DNA from 3 places in the Citrobacter sp. U14242 genome. Region 3 is predicted to be linked to each of the others. Evidence: predicted binding sites of a transcription regulator. Region 3 holds the regulator's gene; each other region holds the start of a gene.
What was found. The regulator LexA, encoded in region 3, represses DNA repair genes until DNA is damaged. The targets are predictions, from matches to a motif close to TNCTGTATGTACATACAGNA.

Region 1: sulA (SOS-induced cell division inhibitor SulA) is a predicted target of LexA. The motif match lies at 2,253-2,272, and genes of this name have one in related genera.
Region 2: sbmC (DNA gyrase inhibitor SbmC) is a predicted target of LexA. The motif match lies at 1,885-1,904, and genes of this name have one in related genera.

What each region holds. Positions count from the first base shown of each region.
Region 1 is NZ_JBKGLW010000008.1:11,155-15,395, forward strand. It holds gene yccS (YccS family putative transporter) at 1-1,485, shown strand, start outside; gene ACLJXE_RS14245 (TfoX/Sxy family DNA transformation protein) at 1,463-2,077, opposite strand; gene sulA (SOS-induced cell division inhibitor SulA) at 2,294-2,803, shown strand; gene ompA (porin OmpA) at 3,159-4,208, shown strand.
Region 2 is NZ_JBKGLW010000010.1:60,217-64,457, forward strand. It holds gene ACLJXE_RS17340 (FUSC family protein) at 235-1,293, opposite strand; gene sbmC (DNA gyrase inhibitor SbmC) at 1,401-1,868, opposite strand; gene dacD (serine-type D-Ala-D-Ala carboxypeptidase DacD) at 1,992-3,164, opposite strand; gene phsC (thiosulfate reductase cytochrome B subunit) at 3,316-4,083, opposite strand; gene phsB (thiosulfate reductase electron transport protein PhsB) at 4,080-4,241, opposite strand, start outside.
Region 3 is NZ_JBKGLW010000013.1:86,308-90,548, forward strand. It holds gene ACLJXE_RS20305 (CsbD family protein) at 1-116, opposite strand, end outside; gene dinF (MATE family efflux transporter DinF) at 253-1,572, opposite strand; gene lexA (transcriptional repressor LexA) at 1,694-2,302, opposite strand; gene ACLJXE_RS20320 (diacylglycerol kinase) at 2,412-2,780, opposite strand; gene plsB (glycerol-3-phosphate 1-O-acyltransferase PlsB) at 2,952-4,241, shown strand, end outside.

The DNA.
Region 1 (4,241 bases), on a different contig from region 3:
CGTCTGCGCGGTGACCGTGGACAGCGAGGAACCCGCCGTACACTGCATTACTATTTTGTCGCGCAGGATATTCACGAACGCGCAAGTTCCTCACATATTCAGTACCAGACGCTACGCGACCATTTCCGTCACAGCGATGTAATGTTTCGTTTCCAGCGATTAATGTCGATGCAGGGACAAGCCTGTACGCAGCTGTCTCGCTGCATTTTGCTACGCACCCCTTACCAGCACGATCCACACTTTGAGCGAGTCTTTACACATATAGATGCCGCCCTTGAGCGCATGCGTGCAAGCGGTGCCCCTGCAGATCTGCTCAATACGCTGGGATTCTTACTGTCAAACCTGCGGGCTATCGATGCACAACTGGCCACCATTGAGTCTGAACAGGCTCAGGTACTCTCACGCAATGAGTCAGAAAATCAGCTTGCCGATGACAGTCCGCATGGATTCAGTGATATCTGGCTGCGTCTGAGTCGCAATTTTACGCCGGAGTCGGCGCTGTTTCGCCACGCGGTTCGCATGTCGCTGGTGCTCTGCGTCGGGTACGCCATTATCCAGATAACGGGTATGAACCATGGCTACTGGATCCTGCTGACCAGCCTGTTTGTCTGCCAGCCCAACTACAACGCCACACGCCATCGTCTGGCGTTGAGGATTATCGGCACATTAGTCGGGATAGCGATTGGATTGCCCATCCTGTGGTTCGTCCCATCGCTGGAAGGGCAATTAATACTGCTTGTGATCACCGGCGTGCTCTTTTTCGCTTTCCGCAATGTTCAGTACGCGCATGCCACAATGTTTATCACATTGCTGGTATTGCTGTGCTTTAACCTGCTTGGAGAAGGGTTTGAAGTCGCACTACCGCGCGTCATCGATACGCTGATCGGTTGTGCCATCGCATGGGCGGCCGTCAGTTTCATCTGGCCAGACTGGCGCTTTCGCAACCTGCCACGAGTGATTGAACGGGCGACCGATGCAAACTGTCGTTACCTTGACGCCATTCTCGAACAATATCATCAGGGGCGAGACAATCGTCTGGCATACCGTATTGCGCGTCGCGATGCGCATAATCGTGACGCAGAGCTGGCATCCGTGGTGTCGAATATGTCGAGTGAACCGGATGTCACCGCCCAAACGCGCGAAACAGCATTCCGCTTGCTGTGCCTCAACCATACCTTTACCAGTTATATCTCGGCGCTGGGCGCACACCGTGAACAGTTAACCAACCCGGACGTTCTGGCATTACTGGACGATGCCGTTTGCTATGTTGATGATGCACTTCATCATCAACCCGCTGACGAGCAGCGCGTATACCAGGCGCTTGAAGGACTGAAGCAACGGATTCAGCATCTTGAACCACGCCCGGACAGCAAAGAACCGCTGGTCGTACAGCAAGTTGGCCTGTTGATAGCGCTACTACCAGAAATCAGACGATTACAGCAGCAAATTGCCGCATTGCCGTCTAGTATACCGGTTCAGGCGTAAGAGAACTCACCCACTCCACAAGCTCCTGGCGACGAATCGCCGGGAGCGCCGCCTCATGAATGCCCCCAATCGCGCCTTCAAGGGCATAGAGTATTTTCACCGTCAGGGCGGGATTAACCTGTCGCAGTTTCAACCAGCACATTTTTGCCCCCAACATGCGTAATGTGCTTTCATCTTTTATACCTGCTTCATTCAGCAGGGTTTCCAGATGAAATGTCATGTTCGGCAGTCCACGCAGGCAATGCTGTGCAAAACGACTTTGCTTTTCTTTTAACGCCGCATCCAGTGAATACCGTGATAGCGACACCAGTTGTTGCTGGTTTTGCCACAGCGTATCGTTCACCTGATAATAATTGAGCACCACCGGACGTCCACGTTTTATAAATGTCAGCCAGACAGGGGGCTGTTTTACACAGTACTGCGCGCTCTGTTCACAGGCCCGAAGATATAACTCACCATTGGCGACCATAGCGAATACCGTGTCCTCGACTGTCAGGCTATAACCACCAAACAGCGATCGATAACGAATCGTCCCCAATGACGCCAGATATTCTTGTGATTTATAGATCCTTGCATAAGAAAGTTTTTTCATAAAAGTCCTTTTAAATCATAACGTAATAAAATGATTTGCAGTAGCGGATCCGTTAATGACGAAAATAGGCAACTTATTCGCAAGGGGCAAGATGAATTTTGTTTTTACCGTAACAACAACCAAAAACTGCGAACCTGTTTCAGAAAATAAGGTTGATCTTTGGTGACAGCAGGGTTACTGTATATCCATACAGTAACTCACAGGGCTGGATTGATTATGTACACTTCAGGCTACGCAAATCGTTCTTCGTCGTTCTCTTCCACATCAAGCAAAGTTGCGCGCGTGTCGTCAGAACACACTACCGCTGGGCTTATCAGTGAAGTGGTCTATCGCGAGGACCAGCCCATGATGACGCAACTCCTGCTGCTTCCTCTGCTTCAGCAATTAGGTCAGCAGTCGCGCTGGCAGCTCTGGCTGACGCCGCAACAAAAACTGAGCCGCGAGTGGGTGCAGTCGGCCGGACTCCCATTGACGAAAGTCATGCAAATCAGCCAACTCTCTCCCTGCCATACGCTGGAATCAATGGTCCGTGCGCTGCGCACTGGGAATTACAGTGTGGTCATCGGCTGGCTGACGGAAGAATTAACAGAAGATGAACATGCAGAACTGGTGAAAGCGGCAGATGAGGGAAACGCAATGGGATTTATCATGCGTCCTGTACGCGCTCAGACACTTGCGGGGAGACACCATTCCGGGCTAAAAATTCACTCGAATTTGTATCATTGAGTAAAATTAGGAATTATCCTGGAATTTTTTTTCACCCTAAAATTCGGCTTTGAGCTTTAACACATTTTCTTTGAGAACGCCTGTGTGAAGCGGTTTCCGCGACAGTAGCTGTACAATTAATCATCCATAAATGTTAAATATTGTGTATACAAGCCTTTTTTTTTCATATGCCTGACGGAGTTCACACTTGTAAGTTTTCGAGTACGTTGTAGACTTTACATCGCCAGGGGTGCTCGGCTTAAGCCGCAGATATCGGTAGAGTAACTATTGAACTGGTCCCCGGGTGAAGGATTTAACCGTGTTATCTCTCTGGAGATATTCATGGCGAATTTTGGATGATAACGAGGCGCATAAAATGAAAAAGACAGCTATCGCAATTGCAGTGGCACTGGCTGGTTTCGCTACCGTGGCGCAGGCCGCTCCGAAAGATAACACCTGGTATACTGGTGCTAAACTGGGTTGGTCCCAGTTCCATGACATCGGCAACAATCAGATCAACAACAACGGACCGACCCACGAAAGCCAACTGGGTGCTGGTGCGTTCGGTGGTTACCAGGTTAACCCGTACGTTGGTTTTGAAATGGGTTACGACTGGTTAGGTCGTATGCCGTACAAAGGCAACACTGAAAATGGCGCATTCAAAGCTCAGGGCGTTCAGCTGACCGCTAAACTGGGTTACCCAATCACTGACGATCTGGACGTTTATACCCGTCTGGGTGGTATGGTTTGGCGTGCAGATGCTAAAAACAACGACGGCTTCAAAGACCACGACACTGGTGTATCCCCAGTATTCGCTGGTGGCGTAGAGTATGCAATTACTCCTGAAATCGCTACCCGTCTGGAATACCAGTGGACTAACAACATCGGTGACGCGAACACCGTTGGTGGTCGTCCAGACAACGGTCTGTTGAGCGTTGGTGTTTCTTACCGTTTCGGCCAGCAGGAAGAAGCAGCTCCAGTAGTTGCTCCGGCTCCGGCTCCGGCTCCAGAAGTACAGACCAAACACTTCACTCTGAAGTCTGACGTTCTGTTCAACTTCAACAAAGCGACTCTGAAACCAGAAGGCCAGCAGGCTCTGGATCAGATGTACAGCCAGCTGAGCAACCTGGATCCGAAAGACGGTTCCGTCGTTGTTCTGGGCTTCACTGACCGCATCGGTTCTGACGCTTACAACCAGGGTCTGTCTGAGAAACGTGCTCAGTCTGTTGTTGATTACCTGATCTCTAAAGGTATCCCATCTGACAAAATCTCCGCACGTGGCATGGGCGAATCCAACCCTGTTACTGGCAACACCTGTGACAACGTGAAAGCTCGCGCTGCGCTGATCGACTGCTTGGCTCCGGATCGTCGTGTTGAGATCGAAGTTAAAGGTATCAAAGACGTTGTAACTCAGCCTCAGGCTTAAGTTATCGTCTTATAAAAAAACCCCGCCTGGCGG
Region 2 (4,241 bases), on a different contig from region 3:
ACACCCCTGATAATGTGAGATTCGGATTCGTTAAAACAACGGCTAAAGTGGGTCAACATTACTTTCATGCCCGCCATACTTCAAGTTGCATCTGCATTGATAATGCATGGCTGAAACCTGAATTATCGAGGGTAAAGCCATTGTAGTTACCAATGGTTTTAGCCTTTTTCAATATCATACCCTTAATCTTTGCTGAATCGAAGCAGCAGTAGAGCCAATCCCCTGATCTGCTCTTTATTTGCGCAGCGCACGACAAATTAAATGTGAGAGCAATTCCAGTTGTCGCGCCATCTCCATATTCAACCAGACATAGCCGTGAATAGGTGTTTCAGCAACATTATCGCCTTTATGCTCAGCAATGAGTTGGCGCAACTCCTCCACGGTGTCGTTGAGTTTTTCCGTATTGGCAAGTATCGGCTGTGGATTACCTTCATAGAGTGCATGAGTGATCGTCAGTAGCGCCTGTTGCGTTCTGAGATGAGTCTCACGCAAGGTATGCGCGTTCAGCATCACAAAGTGACTGGTACGTGTTGCCCACAGCGCGTTGATTTGCAGCTCAAGCATGCACACCAGGTTGCGATTGACCGTCTGAATAGCTTCAAAGATTGATTTTTGGATGTGGGTCTCTTTACTGGCGGGAACAATGAGTCCACGCATTTTGACAACGTCACTCAGTAGTTGCTGTAAATGCTTCTCCAGTCGGGGCTGTTCGAGCAAGTTAGGTGACAATGCAGCCTGATACACCCGGTTATAACCCGCGACACAATGTGCCAGTTGAATACGCCAGTGAATAAATGCTCGCTGCGGCCAGATGCCGGTAAACAGCATCGCCAGTAGCGATCCCAAAATGACGTCGCCACCGCGCCACAACGCTGTATTCATGTCACCCGCGGGAGCCCCGACAACGACGGCAAGCGTTATGCCAATCAGCAACGCCTGATAGGGTTTTTTACCTAATGCCAGCCAGCCGCAGAGAAACATCGCTGCTGCGCACCATATCAGCATAAGCGGAAGTGACAGGAGTTCGAGACGCAGAGCAACCAGCCCAAGGACTGAGCCCAGAATCGTCCCGCCAATGCGTTCAAGCGCTCTTGGGACGACATTACCCCAGAATGAAATGGGCCCCATAATCACAACCAGCGTGATCAGAGGCCACGTACCTTCAGGAATATCCAGCAGGCGAACCAACAGAAAAGTAAGAAGAAACGCCAGCGCAATGCGAATACCGTGCACTACGCGATAATGACGATACAAACGAATTTCAAAAGGACTCAGCGACTTATCGGCACGCACTCATCCACTCCGTCAGGGAATAGCAAAGAACAGAATTGTACCTGCTTTTTTAGTGAAAACATCATCGTTATCACCAGGACTTTCATCCCAATTTACACAAAAAACAGCTACTTCGACTGTACTGGCACATACATTTCGATGTCCCAGTAACCGTCTTCCATTCCATTATTCATATAAATCTCAAAACAGGGTTTGGCTGCTATCTGGTATGTTGCGTCCTGCAGCAGAAGATTAAAAAATTGATACCATGGCGTCGCAAAGTCATGATTTTCAACACGTGCAACAGCAATAGCATACTCACCACCTGCCAGTTCAGTCAGTATCACACCTTCGCTGTTCTCTGGGATCTCAAAATGCTCTGCGACGGAAACCACAGTATCGCAGCGCAGTTTTTCAGCAGGCACAACATCGGGGTTATCGTAATAAACGGCGATCCACTCCAGCGGCACTATCTGCTTGTCATCCACCCACATGACTAACTGCTCAAACCCCTGCTTTACCGTTTGCTCCCACGGTCCAACCATATGAAAACCGGCAATCCTGCGTTTATCGACCTGCTTTATCTCGTACTCCATATAACCTCCTTCACTACACTGTATTTATATACAGTGTAATTTTTGCGTATTGCGGCCACAAGGAAATAGTGATTATTATGTGAGCAGTTTCGCACTCTTGCCAGTCAGTAGCATGGGTGAAAATTACACCTTATGGTGGAAGTAATCGCTCAGACGCGAAAATACGCCGCCTTTACTGACCGATTCCAGGGTGACCAGAGGCCAATGAGCCACCAGTTTATCTCTGTCATAGAGTTCAATTTCCCCCACGCGTTGATGCGCGGCAATAGGTGCTACCAGTTCTTTCTTATCAAGAACATATTTTGCTTTGATATTCTGGACTTCAGCCTTAGGCAGTGCCATCCAGAAATCCTGCTCGGTACCGAGGCTAATTTTTTCTTTATCGCCATACCAGATTCGTTCGACGCCGACTTGTTTACCGCTACGCAAAACCTGCACCGTATCAAAATTTTGTTGCCCCCACTGCAGCAGTTTGCGTGCCTGATCCTCGCGCCCTTTCGCGCTGTCGGCGCCCATGACCACAGCAATCAGGCGACGCTGTCCATCAACTGCGGAGGCGATCAGGTTGAATCCTGCCCCGGATGTGTGCCCGGTCTTCAGGCCATCGATGTTCATCGTTTTATCCCACAGCAGTCCGTTACGGTTTTGCTGCGTGATACCGTTCCAGGTAAGACTCTTCTCACTGTACATGTGGTAGAACTCCGGTTCCCCGTGAATAATCGCCCGGGACAACACAGCCAGATCGTAGGCCGAGCTATGCTGGCCTGGCGCGTCCAGCCCATGCACCGTTTCGAAATGTGTATCTTTAAGCTTCAGCTTCTCAACGTAACTGTTCATCATTGCGACAAACTGTGGCTGTCCACCCGCGATGTAATCAGCCAGCGCCACGCATGCGTCATTGCCGGAATCAACAATTAAGCCGCGGCTTAAATCGCGTACTGAAACGCGATCGCCTTCTTTCAGGAACATTAATGATGAGCCTACAAACACCGGATTATCTTTCGCCCATGCGTCACGTCCGACAGTAACGATATCCGTTGGGCTAATGCGATGGCTATCAATCGCACGATCGACAACATAGCCGGTCATTAACTTGGTCAGGCTGGCGGGGTTGCGTTGCTGGTGTTCATTACCGGCAGTCAGGATTTGGCCCGTGGTGTAATCCATAAGCACCCACGCGCCAGCATTGATGGCGGGAGGCCGGGGGGCAAAACTGGCGACATCAGTCGCATAAGCGGACGAAAAACTTATCGCGAATAGCGAAGCGGCAATAAACAAACGGCGTTTCAACAGCATGTCCTCATAACCAGAAGAAATAGCCGTTCTTTTTACGGAAGTTCTGTCGAACAAACATGGATAAATTGCAAGAAAATGTGACATAAGGCACATTTTCTTGCTGATAAAGAAAGAATGTCAGACGGGCTTCCCCTGCAAAATACCCGCAGGATTAGCCTTTATGTGATGCTGTTTCTGCATGATGGCTGCGATGACGGTGATAGCCGTCAATCATGCTGCGAAAGATTTGCCCCGGCGTGTCACCCAATGTGCACAGGTAAATATGTGCACAAATGAACAAAATGCCAACAATCGCCAACACCATATGCAGCACCAGTACCACCGGCCCGGCCCCTATAATCTGCGGGTAAAGACAGAGCAACCCGGTAATGATTAACAGCGGAACCAACGCATACATGATGGCCAGATAGGCTAACTGTTGCAGGGGGTTAAATTTATTCTCCGCTGTTGCCGCAAACGGATGTGCCTCACCTTTCATTATCCCATACAGATAAAAACGTGTTTGCAGCAGGCAGCGCGTTATCAACCCGCTGAATTGCACACGATAGTGACAACCGTTGCCGCTGGTGGCATTGATCATGACAAAGCCAAGCCAGAAAGCCAGTAATGCGAATCCACACCAGGTGTGCACCTGCACCATCAGAGCTACCGGTCCGATAGAAAAATGGCCGAACAAACCGCTGAGCAGAAGCAGGATAAAAAGCAGCGCATTTCCCCAGTGCCAACGGCGGACAGCCAATGAGTAGAGATAGTCACGGTGCTCTTCTCCGGCTGCCGTTTTGGGTGCCAGCATTCGACGCAGCAGCGCATGAACCACCAGACCGGCAATCATCAACAGAATGACTACGCCTGCATAAATGAGCCACAGCGGCCAGTAGTCTGGCGCATAGTTAAGCTCTGCTCCCCAGATAGCATTCATACTTTTCCCTCCTGATGAATCTCTTTACGCCGGAAAATACTCACTGCACCGCTACGCGTATTCTGCTGACGGTAAACCTCTTTTTGGTGAATCCAGTGTTGAATTTCAGGGTCATCACGGCGACCAAACTTCAGCGCATCCGTAGGGCATACGGAAAC
Region 3 (4,241 bases):
AACTGGTCGCGTTTACCTTCAATGACCGTCATATCATCATCGGTCAGTTTGCCCCATTGCTCTTTCACTTTACCTTTGAACTGTTTCCAGTTACCGCTGACTTCGTCTTTATTCATCATCAAGTCCTCATCGTTAGGTTGTGAATAGCGAGAGTGCTGCGCCCGGATACATGCTGTTTTTGCCGGGCGTGATAATAAGTGTAGTCAGGGATTCTGGGTTTTATTTACTATTCAGAATTTTTAACCATAGGCATCAGGCAAACCAGGTGCCCTTACGCCAGTGACGTCGCCAGATGAAGGCCAGTGAAAGACCTCGCAACGCGAGAAAAACGGTTAACGCCAGCCACAAGCCGTGGTTTCCCAGTAGCGGTAAAGCCAGTAGCGTTAACGCGAAACCCGCGGCCGCAACGGCCATGCTGTTACGCATTTCCGCGGCACGCGTTGCGCCAATAAACATCCCGTCCAGCAGATAACACCAGACGCCCACCAGCGGTAAAATCACCTGCCAGATGAGATAGCGATCGGCCAGAAGTTGGATCTGCGGCAATGAGGTCAATAGCGCAATGATCTGCTCGCCGAACAGGGCATAGACCAGGGAAAACAGGATTGCCACGATACCCGACTGCCGGCAAGCCGCCCGCCAGACATCCAGCAACTGGCTGCCATCCCGCGCGCCATAAGCCTGACCAGAATGTGCTTCCACGGCATAGGCAAATCCATCCAGCGCGTAAGCGGTGAACGTCAGCAGGGTCATCAGAACGGCATTGACAGCAATGACATCGCTACCGAGGCGAGCCCCGAGTACCGTGATAGCACCAAAGCAGAGTTGTAACAGCAGCGAACGCAGCATGATGTCACGGTTAAGCGCCAGTAAACGGCGGAAGTTGCCGCGCCACGCAAGCTTCAACATCGCCAGCGAAACCCCACGCAAATGCAGAACGTTGCGTACCATCATCAGGCCGATCAGTAACGTGACATATTCAGCAATCACCGTCGCCAACGCCGCGCCCTGCACGTTCATATGCAGGCCCATCACCAGCCACAAATCGAGCGCGATGTTAAGCACATTGCCAACAATCAGCAGGATCACTGGCGCGCGTGCATACTGGACGCCAAGCAGCCAGCCAAGCAGCACCAGATTGGCCAGTGAGGCGGGCGCGCTGAGCCAACGGATTTCAAGGAAACGTCTGGCCTGCTCCAGCACCGCTTCACTACCTCCCACGATATGCAACGCCAGGCTGATAACCGGTGTACGAAACAGTGCGATAAGCAATCCGGCACCCAACGCCAGCATCAGCGGCTGAACCAGCGCTCGTGCCAGTGCCTGCGGATTTTTCGCGCCGAACGCCTGAGCTGTCAGACCGGTGGTACTCATGCGTAAAAACAGCAGTAACATAAAGAGAAAACTGGTCGCTGTTGCGCCAACGGCAACGCCACCAAGGTAGACCGGGCTATCCAGATGACCAATCACCGCCGTATCCACCAGCCCCAGCAGTGGGACAGTGATGTTGGAGAAAATCATCGGTAAGGCAAGGTGCCAAAGTGCTTTATCAGAGGAGGTAAAGAAAGGCATGGAAAGGAGCCTGAAAAGGAATTAACGCGTTTTTGTAGGCCCGACAAGCGTAACGTCATCGGGCAACTTGCCGGAGAGCGATATAAACGCCTTTTCCGGCCTACAGGAAATCAGCAGATCATTACAGCCATTCACCGTTACGAATCACGCCGACAGCCAACCCTTCAATAGTGAAGCTTTGTTCACGCAGGTCAACGATGATCGGTTTGAACTCGCTGTTTTCTGGCAGAAGCTCAACCTTATTGCCCTGCTTTTTCAGGCGCTTAACCGTGACTTCATCATCAATACGGGCAACAACAACCTGGCCATTGCGCACGTCCTGCGTTTTATGCACAGCCAGTAAATCGCCATCCATAATCCCGATATCTTTCATCGACATGCCGCTGACGCGCAGCAGAAAATCGGCGTTCGGTTTGAACAGTGATGGGTCAACCTGGTAATGACCTTCAATGTGCTGCTGTGCCAGAAGGGGCTCACCGGCCGCGACACGACCAACAAGCGGTAAACCTTCCTCTTCTTCCTGCAGCAGGCGAATACCACGCGATGCGCCAGAAACGATTTCCAGCACACCTTTACGTGCCAGCGCTTTCAGGTGTTCTTCAGCCGCGTTTGGGGAACGGAACCCCAAACGCTGCGCGATCTCCGCACGCGTCGGTGGCATACCTGTCTGGCTGATGTGATCTCTAATGAGATCAAACACCTCTTGCTGCCTGGCCGTTAACGCTTTCATTCCGCCCCCTGGGTGTATATACAGTTATGCTGTGAGTATATACAGCTAAAGGCGAATTTGGAACCGCAAACTGCACAAAAAACAGGAGATTTATGAAGTTGTGGAATCTTTATCGCAAATGCGACCACAACAGGATGCCCCAGGTGATCAGCGCGACAAAAATAGAAAGCAATACCGCAGCCGATCCCATATCTTTCGCCCGGCCAGAAAGCTCATGATACTCAGAACCAATCCGGTCGACGACCGCCTCAATGGCGCTGTTCAGAATTTCAACGATCATCACCAGCATCACCGAACCAATCAGCAGTACGCGGGTAATCGCGTCAACGTCCAGCCAGCAGGCAATTGCTACCCCCAACAGTACGGCAACGCTTTCCTGACGGAATGCCGCCTCATTGATCCATGCGGCACGGAAACCTTTCCAGGAATAGCCTGCTGCTTTGATAATCCGAGTGAATCCAGTGGTATTATTGGCCATCAAAAGAACCTTTTTACATTATTAGCGTTAGTATCATTGTATCGTTACCCTGTTTGTTTCAGGGCATAAGCAAAGCTGCGCGAAGTATGACGGGATACCACAGAAATTCACTAAACTTTCTGATATCCTTGCAGCGCATTTGCATTATTAACCAGAGGCTTTACATCGTTTATGTCCGGCTGGCCACGAATTTACTACAAATTACTGAATTTACCATTAAGCATCCTGGTAAAAAGCAAGTCTATCCCGGCGGAACCCGCCCCGGAATTGGGACTCGATACCTCTCGTCCCATTATGTACGTCTTACCGTACAACTCAAAAGCTGACTTGCTGACACTGCGTGCCCAATGTCTGGTGCACGACCTCCCCGATCCCCTGGAACCGCTGGAGATAGACGGGACTTTGCTGCCGCGCTACGTGTTTATACACGGCGGCCCGCGTGTATTCACCTATTACACGCCAAAAGAAGAGTCCATCAAGCTGTTCCATAACTATCTCGATCTGCATCGCAGCAACCCCGATTTGGATGTGCAGATGGTGCCGGTATCGGTGATGTTTGGCCGTGCGCCAGGGCGCGAGAAAGGCGAGGTCAATCCGCCACTTCGCATGCTGAATGGCGTACAGAAATTCTTTGCCGTCTCCTGGCTGGGACGCGACAGTTTTGTCCGCTTCTCACCTTCCGTCTCCCTGCGCCGCATGGCAGACGAACACGGCACAGATAAAACCATCGCACAGAAACTGGCACGCGTCGCGCGTATGCACTTTGCCCGCCAGCGCTTAGCCGCGGTTGGCCCTCGCCTCCCTGCCCGCCAGGATCTGTTTAATAAACTGCTGGCCTCAAAAGCCATCGCGCGCGCGGTGGAAGATGAAGCTCGCAGCAAAAAAATCTCCCATGAAAAAGCGCAGCAAAACGCTATCGCATTGATGGAAGAGATTGCCGCGAATTTCTCCTATGAGATGATCCGCCTGACAGACCGTATCCTGGGCTTTACCTGGAACCGACTGTACCAGGGAATTAACGTTCACAATGCCGAGCGCGTACGCCAACTGGCGCACGACGGGCATGAAATCGTCTATGTGCCGTGCCACCGCAGCCATATGGACTACATGCTGCTGTCGTATGTTCTGTACCATCAGGGGCTGGTTCCACCGCACATCGCTGCAGGGATCAACCTGAACTTCTGGCCGGCTGGTCCGATTTTCCGCCGTCTGGGCGCATTCTTTATTCGTCGTACGTTTAAAGGCAATAAGCTCTATTCCACCGTATTCCGCGAATACCTGGGCGAGCTGTTCAGCCGTGGTTACTCGGTTGAATACTTTGTCGAAGGTGGTCGCTCACGTACCGGCCGTCTGCTTGACCCGAAAACCGGCACGCTGTCGATGACCATCCAGGCGATGCTGCGCGGCGGTACGCGTCCCATTACACTGGTGCCTATCTACATCGGCTACGAGCACGTGATG